DNA from 3 places in the Streptomyces sp. NPDC025273 genome. Region 1 is predicted to be linked to each of the others. Evidence: riboswitches for the same ligand, from Rfam matches in the RefSeq annotation. Region 1 holds a riboswitch; each other region holds the start of a gene.
What was found. Region 1 has a riboswitch for S-adenosylmethionine ahead of thrC (threonine synthase). Riboswitches for the same ligand answer to the same signal wherever they lie in the genome.

Region 1 (5,959 bases):
CAAGGTCGATGTAGAGGTCCACTCCTGGAAGGACGTCGACCGCGAGGTCGCCGCCATGGTGAAGGCCGGCGAGGCCCCCGACATCGCGCAGATCGGGGCGTACGCCGACTACGCCAAGGCGGGCAAGCTCTACACCTCCGACGAGATGCTCGCGATCCGTACCGAGTCGAACTTCCTGCCCTCGCTCAGCGACGCGGGCAAGGTCGACGGCAGCCTCTACGGACTGCCGTTCGTGGCCAGCACCCGGCTGCTCTTCTACAACAAGGGACTGTTCTCCAAGGCGGGCATCGACGCCCCGCAGACCTGGGACGACATCCGGAGCGATGCCGCCGCGCTCAAGCAGCGCGGCGTGACGTACCCCTTCGCCCTGCCGCTCGGCCCCGAGGAGTCCCAGGCCGAGACCCTGATGTGGATGCTCAGCGGGGGCGGCGGTTACACGGACGACGTCGGCAACTACGCCATCGACTCCCCGGCCAACGTCGAGACCTTCAACTGGCTGAAGAACAACCTCGTGGGCAAGGGCCTCACCGGGCCCGTCGCCCCCGGGGAGCTCGACCGGGCGAAGGCGTTCGAGGCGTTCGCGAAGGGCGAGGTGGGCATGCTCAACGGCCACCCGACGCTGATGCAGGAGGCCGAGAAGAAGGGCATCGACGTCGGCATGGTGCCGCTGCCCGGGCGCGACGGGCCGACCGAGGGCTCCATGGGCGTCGCCGACTGGATGATGGGCTTCAAGCAGAACGAGCACCGCGAGGAGATCGGCACGTTCCTCGACTTCGTGTACACGGACGACAACGTGATGGCCTTCGCCGACCGGTACGACCTGCTCCCGGTCACCGGCAGCGCGTCCCTGGCGATGGAGTCCGACGGGAAGCACGAGGCGCTGCACGCGTTCCTGGCGGCGCTGCCGAACTCCACGCTGTACCCGTTCGGCAAGACCTCCTGGGCGCAGACCAGCGAGTCGATCAAGGAGAAGATCGGCACCGCGGTCGAGCCGAACGGCAACCCGGAGAGCGTGCTCGGGGACATCTCGGGGCTGGCGCGGCAGGTGGAGAGCGCGGAGTAGGTTGGTTGATATGACCGCCGACCCCGCCGCCCCGCTCTCCGACCAGGAACGCGCGGTCCTGGCCGTGGAGCGGCGCTCCTGGTCCGGCCCCGGTGCGAAGGAGCGGGCTGTACGCGAGCAGCTCGGCATGTCGCCGGTCCGCTACTACCAGCTCCTCAACGCCCTCCTCGACGACCGCCGCGCGCTGGAGGAGGACCCGGTGACGGTGAACCGCCTGCGGCGGGTCCGGGACGCGAGGCGGGGCCGGCGCTGAGGCGCCCGCCCGCACGGAGTCCCGCACACCAGGGCGTGGTCCGGACCTCCGGCTCCGGACCGCCGAAGAGGCCTCCCGATACGCTCGGGGCATGGGCAATCCGGACCACCCCCTGCCGACCCCGTCCACCCAGGCCGGCCGTGAAGGCCTCGCCGCACTCCTCGCCCGGCCCGGCCGGGCCGTCGTCGCGCTCGACTTCGACGGCACACTCGCCGACATCGTCCCCGACCCGGAGCGGTCCCGCGCCCACCCGGGCGCGGTCCCGGCTCTCTCCGCGCTCGCACCCCGGGTCGCCTCCGTCGCCGTGATCACCGGCCGCCCGGCCGACGTCGCGGTCCGCTACGGCGGCTTCGCCGGGGTGCCGGGCCTGGACCACCTCGTCGTCCTCGGGCACTACGGCGCCGAACGCTGGGACGCCGTCACCGCCACCGTGCACGCCCCCGACCCGCACCCCGGCGTCGCGGCCGCCCTGGCGGAGCTGCCCGCGGTGCTGGAGCGGACCGGGGCCGGGAGCGGCACCTGGATCGAGGAGAAGGGGCGGGCGGTCGCCGTCCACACCCGCCGGGCCTCCGCACCGCAGGCCGCCTTCGACGCCCTGCGCGGCCCGCTCGGCAGCCTCGCCGCCCGGCACGGCCTGATCGTCGAACCGGGCCGCCTCGTCCTGGAGTTGCGCCCGCCGGGCGTGGACAAGGGCGTCGCGCTCGCGGAGTACGTACGGGAGACCGGCGCCGAGTCCGTCCTGTACGCGGGCGACGACCTCGGTGACCTCGCCGCGTACGCCGCGGTGGAGGAGCTCCGCACCGCGGGCACCGCCGGCCTGCTGGTCTGCAGCGGCACCGAGGTCCCCGAACTCGCCCGGCGCGCCGACCTGTCGCTGCCGGGCCCGGCAGCGGTGGTGGGCCTGCTCGCGGCCCTCGCCCAGCACCTGGAGAGGTCCTAGGGCACCCGGCCGGACCGGGCCGGGACCGCGAGGACCCGGCCCGGTCCGGCCGGGAGGCCTAACCCCGCAGCGCGTCCAGCTGGTCCAGGAACCACTGCTGCGGCGGCAGCGAAGTCGCCGCAGCGGCGAGGCGCTTCGTGCGGGCGACCCGCTCGTCGCCGTCCATCGTCAGCCCCTCGTGCAGGGCCGCCGCCGTGGCGGACACGTCGTACGGATTGACCACGATCGCGTCCTCGCCCAGCTCCTCGTACGCCCCCGCCTCCCGGGAGAGGACCAGCGCGCAGCCGTCGTCGGAGACGACCGGGACCTCCTTGGCGACCAGGTTCATGCCGTCGCGGATGGGGTTGACCAGGGCCACGTCCGCCAGCCGGTACGCCGCCAGCGAGCGCGCGAAGTCGTCGTCGACCTGGAGCAGGACCGGGGTCCAGTCCGGGGTGCCGTACTGCTCGTTGATCCCGTCGGCGACCCGCTGGACCTCCGCCGTGTAGTCGCGGTACACCGAGAGGTCCTGCCGGGAGGGGTAGGCGAACGCCACGTGCACCACCCGCTCGCGCCACTCGGGGCGCTCCTCCAGCAGGGCCCGGTAGGCGTGCAGGCCGCGCACGATGTTCTTGGAGAGCTCCGTGCGGTCCACCCGAACGATCGTCTTCCGCCCGGCGCCCACCTGCCGCCGCAGCGTCGCCATCCGCTCGTCCACGTCCGCCTCGTGGGAGCGGCGGCGCAGGAAGTCCGCGTCGGCGCCCAGCCCGTGCACCCCGATCCGGGTGCGGCCGGTGCCGCCGAGGATCTCCGTACAGCAGCTGATGAACGCGTCCGCCCAGCGGCGGGTCAGGAACGCGGCCCGGTCGGCGCCCAGGATGCCGCGCAGCAGCTGCTCGCCGATGTCGTCGGGCAGCAGCCGGAAGTAGTCCACGGGTGCCCACGGGGTGTGGGAGAAGTGACCGATCCGCAGGTCGGGGCGGAGCTCGCGGAGCATGCCGGGCACCAGCGAGAGGTGGTAGTCCTGCACCAGGACCTCCGCGCCGACGCCCGCCTCCTCGGCGAGCGCCTCGGCGAAGGCCCGGTTGTACGCCTCGAAGGAGGCCCACTGCCGGCGGAACTCCGCGTCGAAGACGGGCTCCACCGGCGTGTCGTAGATCATGTGGTGGACGAACCACAGCACGGAGTTCGCGATGCCGTTGTACGCGTCGGCATGGACTCCGGCGTCGATGTCGAGCATCCGGACACCGGGCTCGCAGACGCCCCGCCGGGTCGCCTCGCGGTCGCCGTCGCCCAGGGCGGCGCACACCCACATCTTGTCCTCGACGGCGCTGAGGCCGGAGACGAGACCGCCCCCGCCGCGCTTCGAGTCGAGCGTGCCGTCCGCACGCAGCGCGTACGACACCGGGCCGCGGTTGGACGCGACGAGGACCTGGGCAGCGTGCTCGGAGACCATGTACCCGAATCTAGCCCGTTCGGGGAGCCGCCAAACGTGCGGCCGCCCCGACCGCTACGCCGCGTGGCGGGACGCGTACTCCGCGATCTCCCGCATCGGCGGCCGCTCCTGCGTGTCCACCGCGTGGGTGCGCGGTACGAAGCCGTCCGCGCCCCGCTCGAACTGGGTGATCGAGGGCCGCACCAGATGCCCACGGGAGAGCCGCAGCTGCGCGGTGCGGTAGATCGCCGCGGCCATCCTGCCGAGCGCCTGGCCGTCCTGGTGCCGGTGTTTGCGTACGCCGACGTCGACCTGCGCCAGCGCGTCCAGGCCCACCGTGTGCAGTGCGTCCACGAGCAGGCCCAGCTCGACCCCGTAACCGACGGGGAAGGGGAGCCGTTCCAGCAGGGAGCGGCGTGCCGCGTACTCGCCGCCGAGCGGCTGGACGAATCCGGCCAGTTGCGGCCAGTGCAGATTGAGCAGCGGGCGCGCCACGAGCTCGGTGACCCGGCCTCCCTGGCCTGCGGTGTCTCCCAACGGCCGGTCGTACATGGCCTTGACGAACTCCACCTCGGGGTCGGTCAGCAGGGGGCCGACGATCCCGGAGACGAAGTCCGCCGAGAAGTCCCTCAGGTCCGCGTCGATGAAGCAGACGATCTCCCCGCTGGTCACCAGCAGTGACCGCCACAGCACTTCGCCCTTGCCCGGGACGGCGGGCAGGGACGGGAGTATCGCGTCCCGGTGCACGACGCGGGCGCCCGCCCGCCGGGCGACCTCGGCGGTGGCGTCGGTGGAACCGGAGTCGATCACGACCAGCTCGTCGACGAGCCGGACCTTCTCCATGAGCTCGCGCCGGATCTCCGCGACGATCGCGCCGACCGTCGCCTCCTCGTTCAGCGCGGGCAGCACGACACTCACACCGGCACGGTGCGGATCCCTCGCCCGCGCGGCCGTGAGCCGTTCGACCGGGCGGTCGGCGACCGACCAGGAACGCCTGGTCAGCCAGCGTTCCACCTCTTCCAGCACGGTCGGTACTCCCTGTCTGTGATCCATCTCGCGGTTCGGACGACTCTCTCCCTCGCCCGGGGCTTCGGTTACAGTCTTGAACAACGCGGATGGCCCTCGCATGTCGGGGTCGGTCCGCGAATAAATGCCCGGATCGATGGTCCGGTGCCATAGCGCTCATCCAGAGGGACTGAGGGAACGGCCCGTTGAAGTCCCGGCAACCCTCCTGCCGACCGCGAGGTCACGGTGGGGAAGGTGCCAATTCCGTCTTGTGGCGAAATACGTCGCGAGGAAGATGAGGAGAAAGGGCCTCCGCCATCATGGCCGTGCAGACAGTTGCAACGAACAACAATTCTTCCGCCGTGGACCTCGGTCCCGCCGTAGCGCTTTCCTGCCGCGAATGCGGCGAGCGTTTCGAGCTCGGTCCCATCTTCGCCTGTGCGTCCTGTTTCGGGCCGCTCGAAGTGGCGTACGACCTGCCGAGCGGCTCCCCCGAAGAGCTGAAGAAGCGCATCGCCGAAGGCCCGGACAACATCTGGCGCTACGCGCCGCTGCTGCCGGTTCCCTCCGACGTCGCGGACAAGCCCAACATCAACCCCGGCTTCACGAAGCTGGTCAAGGCCGACAACCTCGCCCGTGAGCTGGGCGTCACCGGTGGCCTGTACGTCAAGGACGACTCCGGCAACCCGACGCACTCCTTCAAGGACCGCGTCGTCGCGATCGCCGTCGAGGCCGCCCGTGCCTTCGGATTCACCACTCTGTCCTGCTCCTCCACCGGCAACCTCGCCGGTGCCGTGGGTGCCGCCGCGGCTCGCGCCGGCTTCCGCTCCTGCGTGTTCATCCCGCACGACCTGGAGCAGGGCAAGGTCGTCATGGCCGCGGTGTACGGCGGTGAACTGGTCGGCATCGAGGGCAATTACGACGACGTCAACCGCTTCTGCTCGGAGCTCATCGGGGACCCGCTCGGTGAGGGCTGGGGCTTCGTCAACGTCAACCTGCGGCCGTACTACGGCGAGGGCTCCAAGACCCTGGCGTACGAGATCTGCGAGCAGCTCGGCTGGCGGCTGCCCGACCAGCTCGTCATCCCGATCGCGTCCGGATCACAGCTCACGAAGATCGACAAGGGTCTCCAGGAGCTGATCAGGCTCGGCCTGGTCGAGGACAGGCCGTACAAGATCTTCGGTGCCCAGGCCGAGGGCTGCTCCCCGGTCTCCACCGCGTTCAAGGCCGGCCACGACGTCGTGCGGCCGCAGAAGCCGAACACGATCGCCAAGTCCCTGGCCA
Region 2 (5,959 bases), on a different contig from region 1:
ATACGTCCTGTATGCGGGCGTCCCTCCGCCTTGCGATGCACCGCATCTGACGCCGCGCGCTGATTGACCAGAAATTGCGGGACAGCCCTTGACCCGACATGCGGCCCACGCGGCGCTGCGAAGGTCCCCCGGACGGTCCTGCCTGCCGTCTACGGTCCGATGCTGAGCCGGGTGAGCTTCTTCGCCGTGCTGCAGTGCTCGGTCCGCCCGTGCCTCCACAACTGCACCGCGGTCAGCGTGAGGAGCGCAGCGAACACCACGAGGAAGACGCCCGCGATCACGGTCTGTCGGCCGCCTGCAGCGGAGTCTTCGTAGGACAGCAGGCCGAGGACGGACAGCAGCATCCCCGCCACGTACACCGAGCGGACGCGCCGCAGCTGCCGCACCGCACGAGGAGCAAGAGCAACACGTTTCACGAGAGCCATGCCTACCTCCGTACCCCCTCCGTGCGCGATGAGACGTCGACTCACCGGACAACCGCATCGCGGGGAACGCTTCCGGTCCAGGAGGACGGCCGCTGCTCCCTCGTGGCCGACGGGCCCGGAAGCACGGCCATGGCTCGAATCCGATCCTGCTGTGCCGGGCACGGGGTTCCCGTGAGCCACGCCACACGCATGTGATCGTGAACAGTCGGAATATGGGCGCGACAGTCACCCAATGTTTCACCCAACCTCCTTATAGTGGTCGCGCGTTGATCGTATGGCCGCAACGCGCGAAGCCGTCTCCCAGGAGTCCGTACGATGACGAGCCCTTCCTTATCCGCCGTGCCCGCGTCCGGCGGCGGCTGCCCCGCGCACGCCGCCACTGCGCCCGTGCCGCTCAGCGGACCGGAGTTCCACACCCACCCGCAGGCGCTGTACCGGACGATGCGCCACGCGTACGGGTCCGTGGTCCCCGCCGAGCTCCCCGGCGGCTTTCCGGCCTGGCTGGTCGTCGGCTACCGCGAGCTGCACCAGGTCACCAGCGACGGTGAGCTGTTCCCGCGGGACGTCGGGCTGTGGAACCAGTGGGAGCACATCCCCGAGGACTGGCCGCTGCTCCCCATGGTGGGGCAGCCCATGCCGTCCATCTACTTCACCGCCGGCGCCGAGCACCGGCGGCACTCCGAGATGGTGGTGCCCGCGCTGGAGGGCGTGGACCCGTTCGAGATCCGGGACCACTGCGAGCAGCTCGCCGACCGGCTCGTCGACGGCATGTGCAGCCGGGGCACGGCCGATCTCGTCGCCGACTTCGCCGAGCCGCTGCCCGTGCTCGTCCTCGCCCGGCTCGTCGGCTTCCCCGACGCGGAGGGGGCGGACATCGCCCGGGTCCTGAAGGACCTGGCCGACGGGGGCCCCGGGGCGCAGGAGGCGCACGGGCGGTTCGGCGAGCACATGCGGCGGCTGGTGGCGGCCAAGCGGGCCGAGCCCGGGGACGATGTCACCTCGCGGATGCTCGCCGACCCCGAGCCCTTCACGGACGAGGAGTACGCGCTCGACCTGATGGCGATCACGGCGGCCGGCCACCTCACCACCGCCGACTGGATCAGCAACTCCCTGCGCCTGATGCTCACCGAGGACCAGTTCGCCGACTCGCTCGCCGGCGGCCGGCGCAGCGTCGGCGACGCGATGAACGAGGTCCTCTGGGAGGAGAGCCCCACCCAGATCCTCGCCGGCCGCTGGGCGGCCCGCGACACGCAGCTCGGCGGGCGGATGATCAAGGCGGGGGACATGCTCCTGCTGGGCCTGGGCGCCGCCAACACCGACCCCCTGATACGCCAGGACCTGGGGCACGGCAGCAACGGGGCGCACCTGGCGTTCAGCCACGGCGAGTACCGCTGCCCCTTCCCCGCACAGGAGATCGCCGAGACCATCGCCCGTACCGCGATCGAGGTCATCCTCGACCGGCTGCCCGACCTCCAGCTCGCCGTCCCGCCCCAGGACCTCGTGCGGCGGCCCTCCGCCTTCCTGCGCGGGATGAACGCGCTCCCCGTCCGGTTCGCACCCGTACGTACGACAGGAGACCCGCTGTGAAGTGCCCGCACGCGACCGTGGTCGTCGACCCCCTGGTCCGGGATCTCGACGGTGAGACCGAACAGCTGAGCAACGGCGCCCCGCTCGCCCGCATCGAGCTCCTCGGGGTGCCCGCCTGGACCGTCACCCGGCACGCGGAGGCACGTCAACTCCTGGTCGACACCCGGCTGGTGAAGGACCTGGACGCCTGGGGGCTCTGGCAGAGCGGCGAGGTCACGCACGCCTGGCCGCTGATCGGCATGATCGACGCCGGGCGCTCCATGTTCACCGTGGACGGTGAGGAGCACCGCAGGCTGCGGACGAAGACCTCCCAGGCGCTCACCCCGCGCCGGCTGGAGGCGATCCGCCCGGCCATCGAGCAGTTCACCGAGGAACTGCTGGACGCACTCGCCGAGCAGGGCAAGGACGGCGTCGTCGACCTCAAGACGGTGTTCGCCCAGCCGCTGCCGATGCGGGTGGTCGGTCTGCTGATGGGCGTGGACGAGGCGCTGCACCCGATGCTGATGGAGCGGTACAAGGCGTTCTTCTCCATGCTCACCCCGCAGGAGGAGCGCATGGCGATCATCGCGGAGCTGGACGTCTTCTACGCGGAGCTCGTACGGGACAGGAAGGCGCGCCCCGCGGACGATCTCACCAGTGCGCTGATCCTCGCGGAGGAGGGCGGCGAACCGCTCACCGAGGAGGAGGTCGTAGGCAACCTCAAGGCCATGGTCGCGGCCGGGCACGAGACCACGATCGGGCTCGTCCTCAACGCCGTACGGGCGCTGCTCGCCCACCCCGGCCAGCTGAGGAAGGTGCTGGACGGGGAGATCCCGTGGGAGACGGTGATCGAGGAGACCCTGCGCTGGGACACCCCCAGCACCCATCTGCTGATGCGGTTCGCCACGGAGGACATCCAGGTCGGGGACCAGGTGATCGCCAAGGGGGAGGGGCTGGTCATCTCGTACCGGGCCATCGGACGCGACGCCGCGCAGCACGGGGCGGACGCCGACGTCTTCGACATCACCCGCCCCGCGCCGATCCGGCACATGACGTTCGGTCACGGCCCGCACATCTGCCCCGGTGCCGCCCTGTCCCGGGTGGAGGCGGGCATCGCGCTGCCCGCCCTGTTCGGCCGCTTCCCGGACCTGAAGCTCGCGATACCCGACGACGAGATCCGCAAGCTGCCGGTGATGACGCAGAACGACATGGAGGCGTTCCCCGTTCTCCTGCACGGGTGAGGCGTCATGTGCGGTGCGTCAGAGGGGTGTTGCGCACGCGCTGACGCATCCTGCGCTGCTGTTACGCTTCCGGTGGGTCATGAGTTCCAGTGGAAAGCCCCGGCTCGCTGGACGGCACCCCGCTTCCGCTGCGGGTGCTCCGGGTGACGACCCGCCCCGCGCGGCACCGTGCGGGGAACAGCGGACCACCGGGGACGGGCCCCCGGGGTCCATGACCCCGGAAGGCGGGCGACGGCCCATGCTCCCCCACCTCGTTCACCAGGACGGCTGCACGCGGTACGCCCCCGGCCACCACGTGCACTGGATCCACGCCAAGAAGTGCGTGCAGGAGCCCGGCCAGGCCGTCGAGCTGCTGCTGACCTCCAGCGACGTGCGTGACGACGGCTGGTTCGCCCTGCGCGCCGCCTTCGACCACGCGGGCGGTCTGCCCGAGGTCTGGACGCACGCCCCCGCCGGTCTGCGGGAGTTGCTCGCGGGCCACCGGGGCCGGGTCTACTGGCTGCCGCGCTGGCACGCGCTGCGGTTCGTGGGCCTCGACGGTGAGGCGACCGGCCTGGTGAACGTCGGCACCGAGGGCGGTGCACTGTGCGGGACGGCGGGACCCGGCCCACAGCGCACGAGCCGCGGACACTTCACCTACGGGCCGTAGCTGGAGGGACCGCGTGATCACGGCCCGAACACGCTCGAGGAAACGGAACCTGATGGCACATCACATGCGACGGCGATGGCTTCCGGCCGCCGCTCTCCTGCCGGTCCTCGGTCTGGCCCCGGCCTGCTCCGACGCCCAGAGGCCGGCCGGGGCAGGCAGCGACGCCGGGCGGGTCCCGGCGGCGTCGGAGGCGAAGGACCGCTCCACGCCGCTCACCGCCGACACGCTCAAGGCCGCGCTGCTCACCGAAGGCGAGGCCGCAGCCGCAGGCTTCACCCTCACCGGTGGCGATGCGCGCACCGGCGCCGCCACGGGCGACGTCGGCGAGGAGACGGCCGAGCCGGACGGCTGTGTGGCTCTGCGGAAGGTGCGCAGCCAAAACGTGCCCGGCCGCGGGGAATCAGCTGCCGCATGGTCGACGATGTACGTGGGCGACAGTGCCATGGCCCCCCGGGACACCGTTCTCACCAGCTACCCGCCGCAGACGGCCCGCTCCCGTCTCGCCGCACTGCGCCGCGCCGTGGACACATGCGACAGCTTCTCGGTACGGAATGCCCATGGTGCCGCCTCCCTCACGACCGAGACGCTTCCGGTACCGGATCTCGGCGAGGAGGCCGTGCGGTACCGCGTGCTGGGCCGTACGGAAACGACGTCCGGACACAAGGGGTACAACTACTCCCTGGTGACCGTCGTACGTGTGGGTGGGGTCATCGCGACCGTGGAGACCTCCGAGGTCCTCGGGCCGCTCCCTCCCGCCCAACTGGCGAAGTTCGCGCCGGAGCCGGGGCCGGACGAACCGATGATCGCGGCTCTCGTCGGGAAGGTGGCCAAGTCCGCCGGCGTGTGATCGGCGCTGCCGGTGCCCGTCCCCGTCGGCGGTGTTTCGGGCCGGTGGCCGTCCTCTGCGGAAACTGACCACCCGTCGTGTGGGGCAACATCGCCGTACCACGGTGTGCTGTCGTGGCGCGAGGCGAGTTGACGGAGCCGACGCGGGAGCGGACCGCTCCGGGTGTTGCCGCGTGTCGGCGGCCGTGGGCGGCGGTGGCGGGACCGCGGGCCCGGCAGCCTGACCCCCGGAAGGTCCCGGGCGCCTAAGCTGCTGTCGCATGGTCCCTCTCCTGGCGCTCGCCCCGCACCGTTCCGCCACGGCCGGCCTCCTGGCCGGGGCGGCCCGCGACCGCGGCATGGAGGTCGTGATCCTGCCCCGCGCCGGGGTGCCGGACCGGCTGCGGGGGAGGAGCGGCGCGCACTACTACGGCGGCCCGCACTTCGCCTCGGGCGTGGCAGGCCCCTTGGGAGTGACACTGCTGGAGCCGGACGAGGGCTGGCTGGACGCACTGCCGTACCCGTTCACCGGGCGCGGGATCACGCGCGTCCGACTGTCGGCGGCCCGCCGGGAGAAGGGCCCCGTCTTCGTGAAGCCGCCCACCGACAAGAGCTTTCCGGCCGCGGTGTACGAGGACGGCAGTGCGCTCCAGGTGCCTTCGCACGGGAGCGACCCACTGGTGCAGGTCAGTGAAGTGGTCACCTGGGCAGCGGAGTTCAGGCTGTTCCTGCTCGACGGAGAGATACGCGCCGGCTCCCGGTACGCCACCTTCGGCCGGCTGGACGCCGCGCCGCTGAAGGGGCACCCGGACGAGGCCGGAATCCGGGACTTCGCGCGACGGCTGGCCGAGGCGTGCGGGGCCACCCTGCCCAGCGCGGTGGTGGTCGACGTCGGGCGGATGTGGGGGACGGGCGGCCGGGACACCGAGCGGTGGGCGGTGGTCGAGGCCAACATGGCCTGGTTCAGCAACGTGTACGCGGCCGATCCGGCGGGGGCGCTCGACGTGGTGCTGCGGGCCGCGGGGCCCCGTGGACAGGTCCGGGCGCGGGACGCGCGGTTCCACAGATCATGAGACGGTGCGCCTGGCCCGCATTCCCGTACCGCCACGAGTCCCGGGCGCGTGGCAACCTTTCGCGCCGCCGCGGCGACTACTGCCAGGAACCCCCACCTCTTCCCGACGGAACGGACCAGGTCATGGCAGCGAATCGACGACGTACCGCGGCCCACCCCGGACAGCGCCGCGCGCTGACGG
Region 3 (5,959 bases), on a different contig from region 1:
CACATGAGGCACTAGACGCGTGAAAGCCGCTTCAGGAGCAAGGCGGACGCGACCGGTCTGGCTCCCGCCTTCGCCACTCCGTCGGCCACCTCACGGTCGGTGGAGACCACCACGACGGGTCTGCCCGGCGGTTCGGCACGGGCCAGTTGCCTGATCAGCTCGTCGGCGGTCACCCCCGCCTTGCTGAACAGCACACGAACCCCCCGCGGCGGCGCGAGCAGCACCGGGGCGGCCAGCTCGGCGCCGTCGAAGACACAGGTCATCTCGGCGCCGGTCTGGGCGGCGAGGACCGAGAGCCCGCCCAGGAGCCGCAACCGCTGCTTCTCCAGCGGCATCTGCGGATAGCCGGTCTTCGTGACGTTGTAGCCGTCGACGATGAGATGCGCCTGCGGCAGCGCGAGGAGCTGGTCGAGCAGGGCCGGATCGGTCTCCGAAAGGGCTCTGGCCGCGATGTCCTTCGGCGACATCCGGCCCGGCTCCACCGCGTCGACGCCATCCGCCGGGCGGATCGACGAGGGCGGCAGGGCCAGTTCGCGGCGGAGCCCCTGCGCGGCGTCCAGCACGGTGTCCAGGAGCAGCCTCAGCCGCATGTCCTCGACCGAACGCCCCTCCCTGGCAGCCCTGCGGCCCGCCTCGACGGCGGTCTCCGCCTCGGCGAGGCGCGCCTTGAGCCGCCGGGACTCGCTCTCGGCCGCGGAGACCTGGGCCGCGGCCTCCACACGCACCACGTCCCTCTCGGCGCCGCTCCTGCGCAGGGCCGCCTCGCCGCGCTTCACCTCGCTGAGGGCGCTGCGCAGCTTGCGCTGCAGGGACTCGGCCTCCTTGCGGGACGCGTCCAGCTCCGCGCGGAGCCGTTCGGTCTCGGCCCTGATCTGGCCGCGCGCGGCGGCCAGCTCCTCGCGGAGCCGCTCCACCTCGAGCCGGGTCTCCTCGTCGGCCCGCTCGGCGTCGGCCCGCTGGACCTCCTCGCCGGCGGCGGCCACCAGCTTGACCCAGCCGGCCGGCCGCAGCACGTAGGCGGCGGCGGCCACGTCGACGGGATCGGCCGCGGCCGGCGGCGCACCGGACTCCAGCGCGCCGGCCAACTCCGGCTGGGTCTGACCGATCCGCTCCCCGATGCGCCGGCGGAACTCCGGGTCGCCCTCCAGCGCGGCAGCCATCGCGTTACCCGCGAACTTGGCCCGCCTGCTCGGGGTGAACCGGGCGTACTGCCGGAGCTGCGTGGGGAGTTCGCCGACGGTCAGGCCACCGAAGGCGTCCGAGACGAGCGCCACGACCTTGCGGCGCACGCCCTCGGGCAGGGGACGGTCGAGCGACTCCGCGGCACCGCCGGCCGCGTCGGCCGGCCGGGCGCCGCCTGTCGGCTGCTCCACCATCCATCACCCCAATGTGTCTGTCCGCGCGGCCCCGTCAGGAGTCGGCACCCGGCCTGTCGACCAGCTCGATCTGATCCACCGCGTTGCACCAACGGCAGCGGACCGACTCGATGGTCTCACTGACCACCTCGCGCTCCTCGACACTCGGCTTCCCGGCCAGGTCGAGATGTACGTACTCCACGACCTTGGAGGAGCGCGTCACATCGAACCGGGTGAGGTTGCCGCAGAGCGTGCAGCGCCAGCGGGTCCCGTCCGTCGGCAGGGGAACCGTCGTCATCGTTGCGTCCTCTTTCGTCGTTCGTCGAGTCCCGTGGGTGCCCAGGTCTTCGATCTCGCGGTGCGCCGTCGAACTGCGGATGTCCTCAGGTAACCCTACGGCCTGGCGCATACCCATCGACACGGCGAGGCGGTCCGTCCCTCTGCCTCCCGGTACGTCATGCTCTGTGCGTGATCGATTGGCGGGAGGCCGGCCGGCGGATCCGGGCCAGGGAACCGGGGGCGGTGACCGCGCCGGTCACCTACGGGCTCATCGCGCTGTGCTGCGCCGTCTTCCTGCTCAGCCCGCTCTCCGGCCTCGCCCCGGTCCGCGGCTCCGCCGACGCCCTGCTCGCGGCGCAGGCCGGCTACTTCGAGCGGTGGGGCGTGATCCCCAGCGAACTCCTGGACGGCTCCGCCCACGCGGCCCTCACCCCGCTCACGGCGCTCTTCGTGCACGGCAGCTGGCTGCACCTGCTGGGCAACATGCTCTTCCTGTACGTGTTCGGCTCGATGGCCGAGGAGCGCATGGGCCGCGCCGAGTTCGCCTTCTTCTACGTCTGCTGCGGCTACTTCGCCCTGGTGGTCTACGCGGTCGTGCACCCCGATTCCGACCAGACCCTGGTCGGCGCGTCGGGGGCGATCTCGGCGGTGCTCGGCGCGTTCCTCCACCTCTTCCCCCGGTCCCGGGTCACCAGCCTCTTCCCGTTCCTCTTCTTCCTGCCGCTGCGCTTCCCCGCATGGATCGTGCTCGTGTTCTGGTTCGTCCTGCAGTGGCTGGCGGCGCGGAGCGCGGGCAGCGGTCCGGGCGTGGCGTATCTCGCCCATGTGGCGGGCTTCGCCGCGGGGTTCCTCTACTCCTGGGGGCGCTTCCGGGGTGGGGTTAGGGTGAAGGCTCCAGCCAGGGCCACCGAGGGAGAAAGCAAGCCGTGATCACCGCGATCGTGCTCATCAAAACCAGCGTGGACCGGATTCCCGAGATCGCCGAGGCCATTGCCGCGCTGGACAGCGTCAGCGAAGTCTTCTCGGTCACCGGCACGTACGACCTGATCGCCATGGTCCGGGTGGCCAGGCACGACGATCTGGCCGACGTCATCCCCGGCCGCATCAGCAAGATCCCGGGCGTCGAGGGCACCGACACCCACGTCGCCTTCCGTACGTACTCGCAGCACGACCTCGAGGCGGCCTTCGCCATCGGTCTCGACGCCTAGCAATGCTTCGGGCCGGGGACGCGGCACCCCTCGTCCCCGGCCGAAGCCGTACGCGGTCCCGTCAGACCTGTGCCGCGCCCCGGTCCGGGACGCAGCGTCCGTCCTCCGTGCGGTAGGTCCACCGCGCGCCCGCGCCCACCAGCTCCCGGACCGCGCCCAGGAACCGCTCGATGTGCTCGTCCGGCGTACCGGCTCCGAAGCTCACCCGGATGGCGTTGAGCGACCCCTCCCCCGGCTCGGCCTCGGGCGCACCGCACTCGCCCGGGTCCTGCGGCTCGCTGCCCAGCAGCGTCCGGACGAGCGGGTGGGCGCAGAACAGTCCGTCGCGCACCCCGATGCCGTACTCCGCGGAGAGTGCCGCGGCGAAGTGCGAGCTGCTCCAGCCCTCGACGACGAACGAGATGACGCCGACCCGCGGGGCGTCGTCGCCGAACAGCGAGAGCACCTTGACCTCGGGAACCTCCGCCAGTCCCTCGCGGACCCGGGAGACGAGCCGCTGCTCGCGGGCGACCAGCCGGTCGAACCCGGCCTCGGTCAGGGCCCTGCAGGCGGCGGCGATGGAGTGGACGCCGATGACGTTGGGCGATCCCGCCTCGTGCCGGGCCGCCGTGGTGTGCCACTCCACGTCCACGCCGCCGTCGGTGCGCCGGGCGACCTTGCGCGAGGCGCCGCCGCCGGCGAGGTACGGCTCCGCGTCCCGCAGCCAGTCGGCGCGGCCCGCGAGGACGCCCGAGCCGAACGGCGCGTACAGCTTGTGCCCGGAGAAGGCGACCCAGTCGACGTCCAGCTCCGCGATGTCCACCGGGTGGTGGGGCGCCAGCTGCGCCGCGTCCAGCACGATCCGCGCACCGTGGGCATGGGCGGCGGCGGCCAGTTTCCCGACCGGCCACAGCTCACCGGTGACGTTGGACGCGCCGGTCACGCAGACGAGCGCCGGCCCGTGGGGCTCCCGCCCGGCCAGCGCCCGCTCCAGCGTCGCGACGGCCTCGGCCGGGGTACGCGGGGCGTCGAGGTACGTCACCCGGGCATCGCGCCAGGGCAGCAGCGAGGCGTGGTGCTCGGTCTCGAAGACGAAGACCTGGCAGTCGGCGGGCAGTGTGGCGGCGAGCAGGTTGAGGGAGTCCGTCGTCGAACGGGTGAAGACCACCTGGTCCTCGGGGCGGCAGCCGAGGAAGTCCGCGACCGTCGTGCGGCTGCTCTCGAAGAGGTCGGTGGAGAGCTGCGAGAGGTACCCGGCGCCGCGGTGCACGCTGCCGTAGTACGGGGCGTAGGCGGCCACGTCGTCCCACACCCGCCGCAGAGCCGGGGAACTCGCCGCGTAGTCGAGGGCGGCATAGGTGACGTCACCACCCGTCACCAGCGGAACAGTGACATCGGCACCCAGGACCGGCAACGGCGCACAAAAGGACTGGTCGAGGGCAGCGGTGGAGACGGACATGGCGAACTCCCGTAACAGGCAGGCGAAATCCTCGCGCCGGCGATACGCGGCAGCACGGGGAAGAAGGAAAAGACACAGGTGCGGAGAAGGGCGTGGAGCCCTAGCGCATTCGCTTGCTCACAAGAGGCTCCCTAGGGACCAGGACCCCGGGGGTTGGCATACACAGATGCCGAGGGGCCCGCGCTTGCCGCAGACCTCACTGCCTGCGGCCCGGTCTTCACCCGGGGCACCCCGCCACGGACGGAGGGTTGCCGGACAGCGGGCCGGGGCCGTAGTCGCTGTCACTCATGACCTGCGCAGCATCTTGCCATACCCGTCCGTACGCGCAAGGGCGCGGTCCGCGATCCGGACCGCGCCCTGCTGCACCTCGTACACCCCGGGCCGCTCCGGACCCGTCGGCCGGATCGGAACACGGCCCGGACGAAGGGACCTACGCGTTGCTCGCGGCCACCCAGCGCTCCAGCGCGCGCTTGGCCGCACCCGAATCGATCGACTCGGCGGCCCGCGCGATCCCGGCGGCGATCTGCTCGTTCAGCGTGCCCTCGCCCGGGTCGAGGGCGACCAGCGCGGCGGCCGAGTTGAGCAGGACCGCGTCGCGTACCGGACCGGTCTCCCCGTCCAGCAGCCGGCGGGCCACATCCGCGTTGTACGAGGCGTCGGCGCCGCGCAGCGCCTCGACCGGCACCAGCTCCAGGCCGACGTCACGCGGGTCGAACCGCTCCTCCCGCACGGTGCCGTCCCGGACGATCCAGACCCGGGAGGCCGCCGTGGTGGTCAGCTCGTCGAGACCGTCGTCGCCCCGGAAGACGAGCGCCGAATTGCCGCGGTCGGCGAGCACGCCCGCGACGATGGGCGCCATCCTCAGGTCGGCGACCCCGACGGCCTGGGACCGTACCCGGGCCGGGTTGGTGAGCGGGCCCAGGATGTTGAAGGTGGTCTGTGTGCCGAGCTCCTTGCGTGCCCTGGCCGCGTACCGCAGGGCGGGGTGGAACTTCACGGCGAAGCAGAAGGTGATGCCCGCCTCCTCCGCGACCTCGACCACGCGCTGCGGCGTGAGTTCGAGACTGACGCCGAGCTTCTCCAGGACGTCGGAGGCACCGCTCGCCGAGGAGGAGGCGCGGTTGCCGTGCTTGACGACCTTGGCGCCGGTCCCCGCGATCACGATCGCCGACATGGTGGAGATGTTGACCGTCTTGGCCAGGTCCCCGCCGGTGCCCACGATGTCGACCGTGCGGCCGGGCACGTGGATGGTCCGGGCGTGCGCGTACATGGCGTTCACGAGGCCGGTGACCTCGTCGACGGTCTCTCCCTTGGCCCGCAGCGCGACCGCGAATCCGGCGATCTGCACATCGGTGGCCTCGCCGCTCATGATGCGGTCCATGGCCCACGCGGTGTCCTCGGCGGTCAGGCTCTCGCCGCGCAGGAGCGGGGTCAGCACGCCGGGCCAGGAACGGGCCGCCACGCTGTCGCCGCCGTCCGGGGTCACCACGTTCATGGTCCGCTCCTGGGGTCCACTGCCGGTAAGGGGTCGCTGCACACCCTATCCAGCCCCGGGGACGGCGAAGAGCCCCGTCCATCGAATGGACGGGGCTCCTGCTGTGGCGTTCAGCTGAGGTGATCAGTGGTGGCCGTGGCCGCTGGTGATCTCCTTGTACTCCTCGGCGGTGGGCTTGGCGATC

Region 2: another riboswitch for S-adenosylmethionine. It lies ahead of AB0F38_RS20950 (hypothetical protein); the one in region 1 lies ahead of thrC (threonine synthase).
Region 3: another riboswitch for S-adenosylmethionine. It lies ahead of AB0F38_RS03970 (aminotransferase class V-fold PLP-dependent enzyme); the one in region 1 lies ahead of thrC (threonine synthase).

What each region holds. Positions count from the first base shown of each region.
Region 1 covers NZ_JBEZYP010000005.1:310,545-316,503, reverse strand. Annotated here, with positions in the region: gene AB0F38_RS12210 (extracellular solute-binding protein) at 1-1,063, shown strand, start outside; gene AB0F38_RS12205 (DUF3263 domain-containing protein) at 1,074-1,316, shown strand; gene otsB (trehalose-phosphatase) at 1,408-2,256, shown strand; gene AB0F38_RS12195 (trehalose-6-phosphate synthase) at 2,315-3,691, opposite strand; gene AB0F38_RS12190 (glucosyl-3-phosphoglycerate synthase) at 3,746-4,696, opposite strand; SAM riboswitch class I at 4,850-4,977, shown strand; gene thrC (threonine synthase) at 4,996-5,959, shown strand, end outside.
Region 2 covers NZ_JBEZYP010000012.1:162,704-168,662, reverse strand. Annotated here, with positions in the region: gene AB0F38_RS20965 (hypothetical protein) at 150-425, opposite strand; gene AB0F38_RS20960 (cytochrome P450) at 741-2,012, shown strand; gene AB0F38_RS20955 (cytochrome P450) at 2,009-3,232, shown strand; SAM riboswitch class IV at 3,308-3,419, shown strand; gene AB0F38_RS20950 (hypothetical protein) at 3,471-3,881, shown strand; gene AB0F38_RS20945 (hypothetical protein) at 3,934-4,728, shown strand; gene AB0F38_RS20940 (ATP-grasp domain-containing protein) at 4,988-5,779, shown strand; gene AB0F38_RS20935 (pectinesterase family protein) at 5,902-5,959, shown strand, end outside.
Region 3 covers NZ_JBEZYP010000001.1:904,679-910,637, reverse strand. Annotated here, with positions in the region: gene AB0F38_RS03990 (NYN domain-containing protein) at 12-1,373, opposite strand; gene AB0F38_RS03985 (hypothetical protein) at 1,411-1,653, opposite strand; gene AB0F38_RS03980 (rhomboid family intramembrane serine protease) at 1,824-2,564, shown strand; gene AB0F38_RS03975 (Lrp/AsnC ligand binding domain-containing protein) at 2,561-2,842, shown strand; gene AB0F38_RS03970 (aminotransferase class V-fold PLP-dependent enzyme) at 2,904-4,280, opposite strand; SAM riboswitch class IV at 4,456-4,573, opposite strand; gene trpD (anthranilate phosphoribosyltransferase) at 4,711-5,775, opposite strand; gene AB0F38_RS03960 (cytochrome bc complex cytochrome b subunit) at 5,899-5,959, opposite strand, start outside.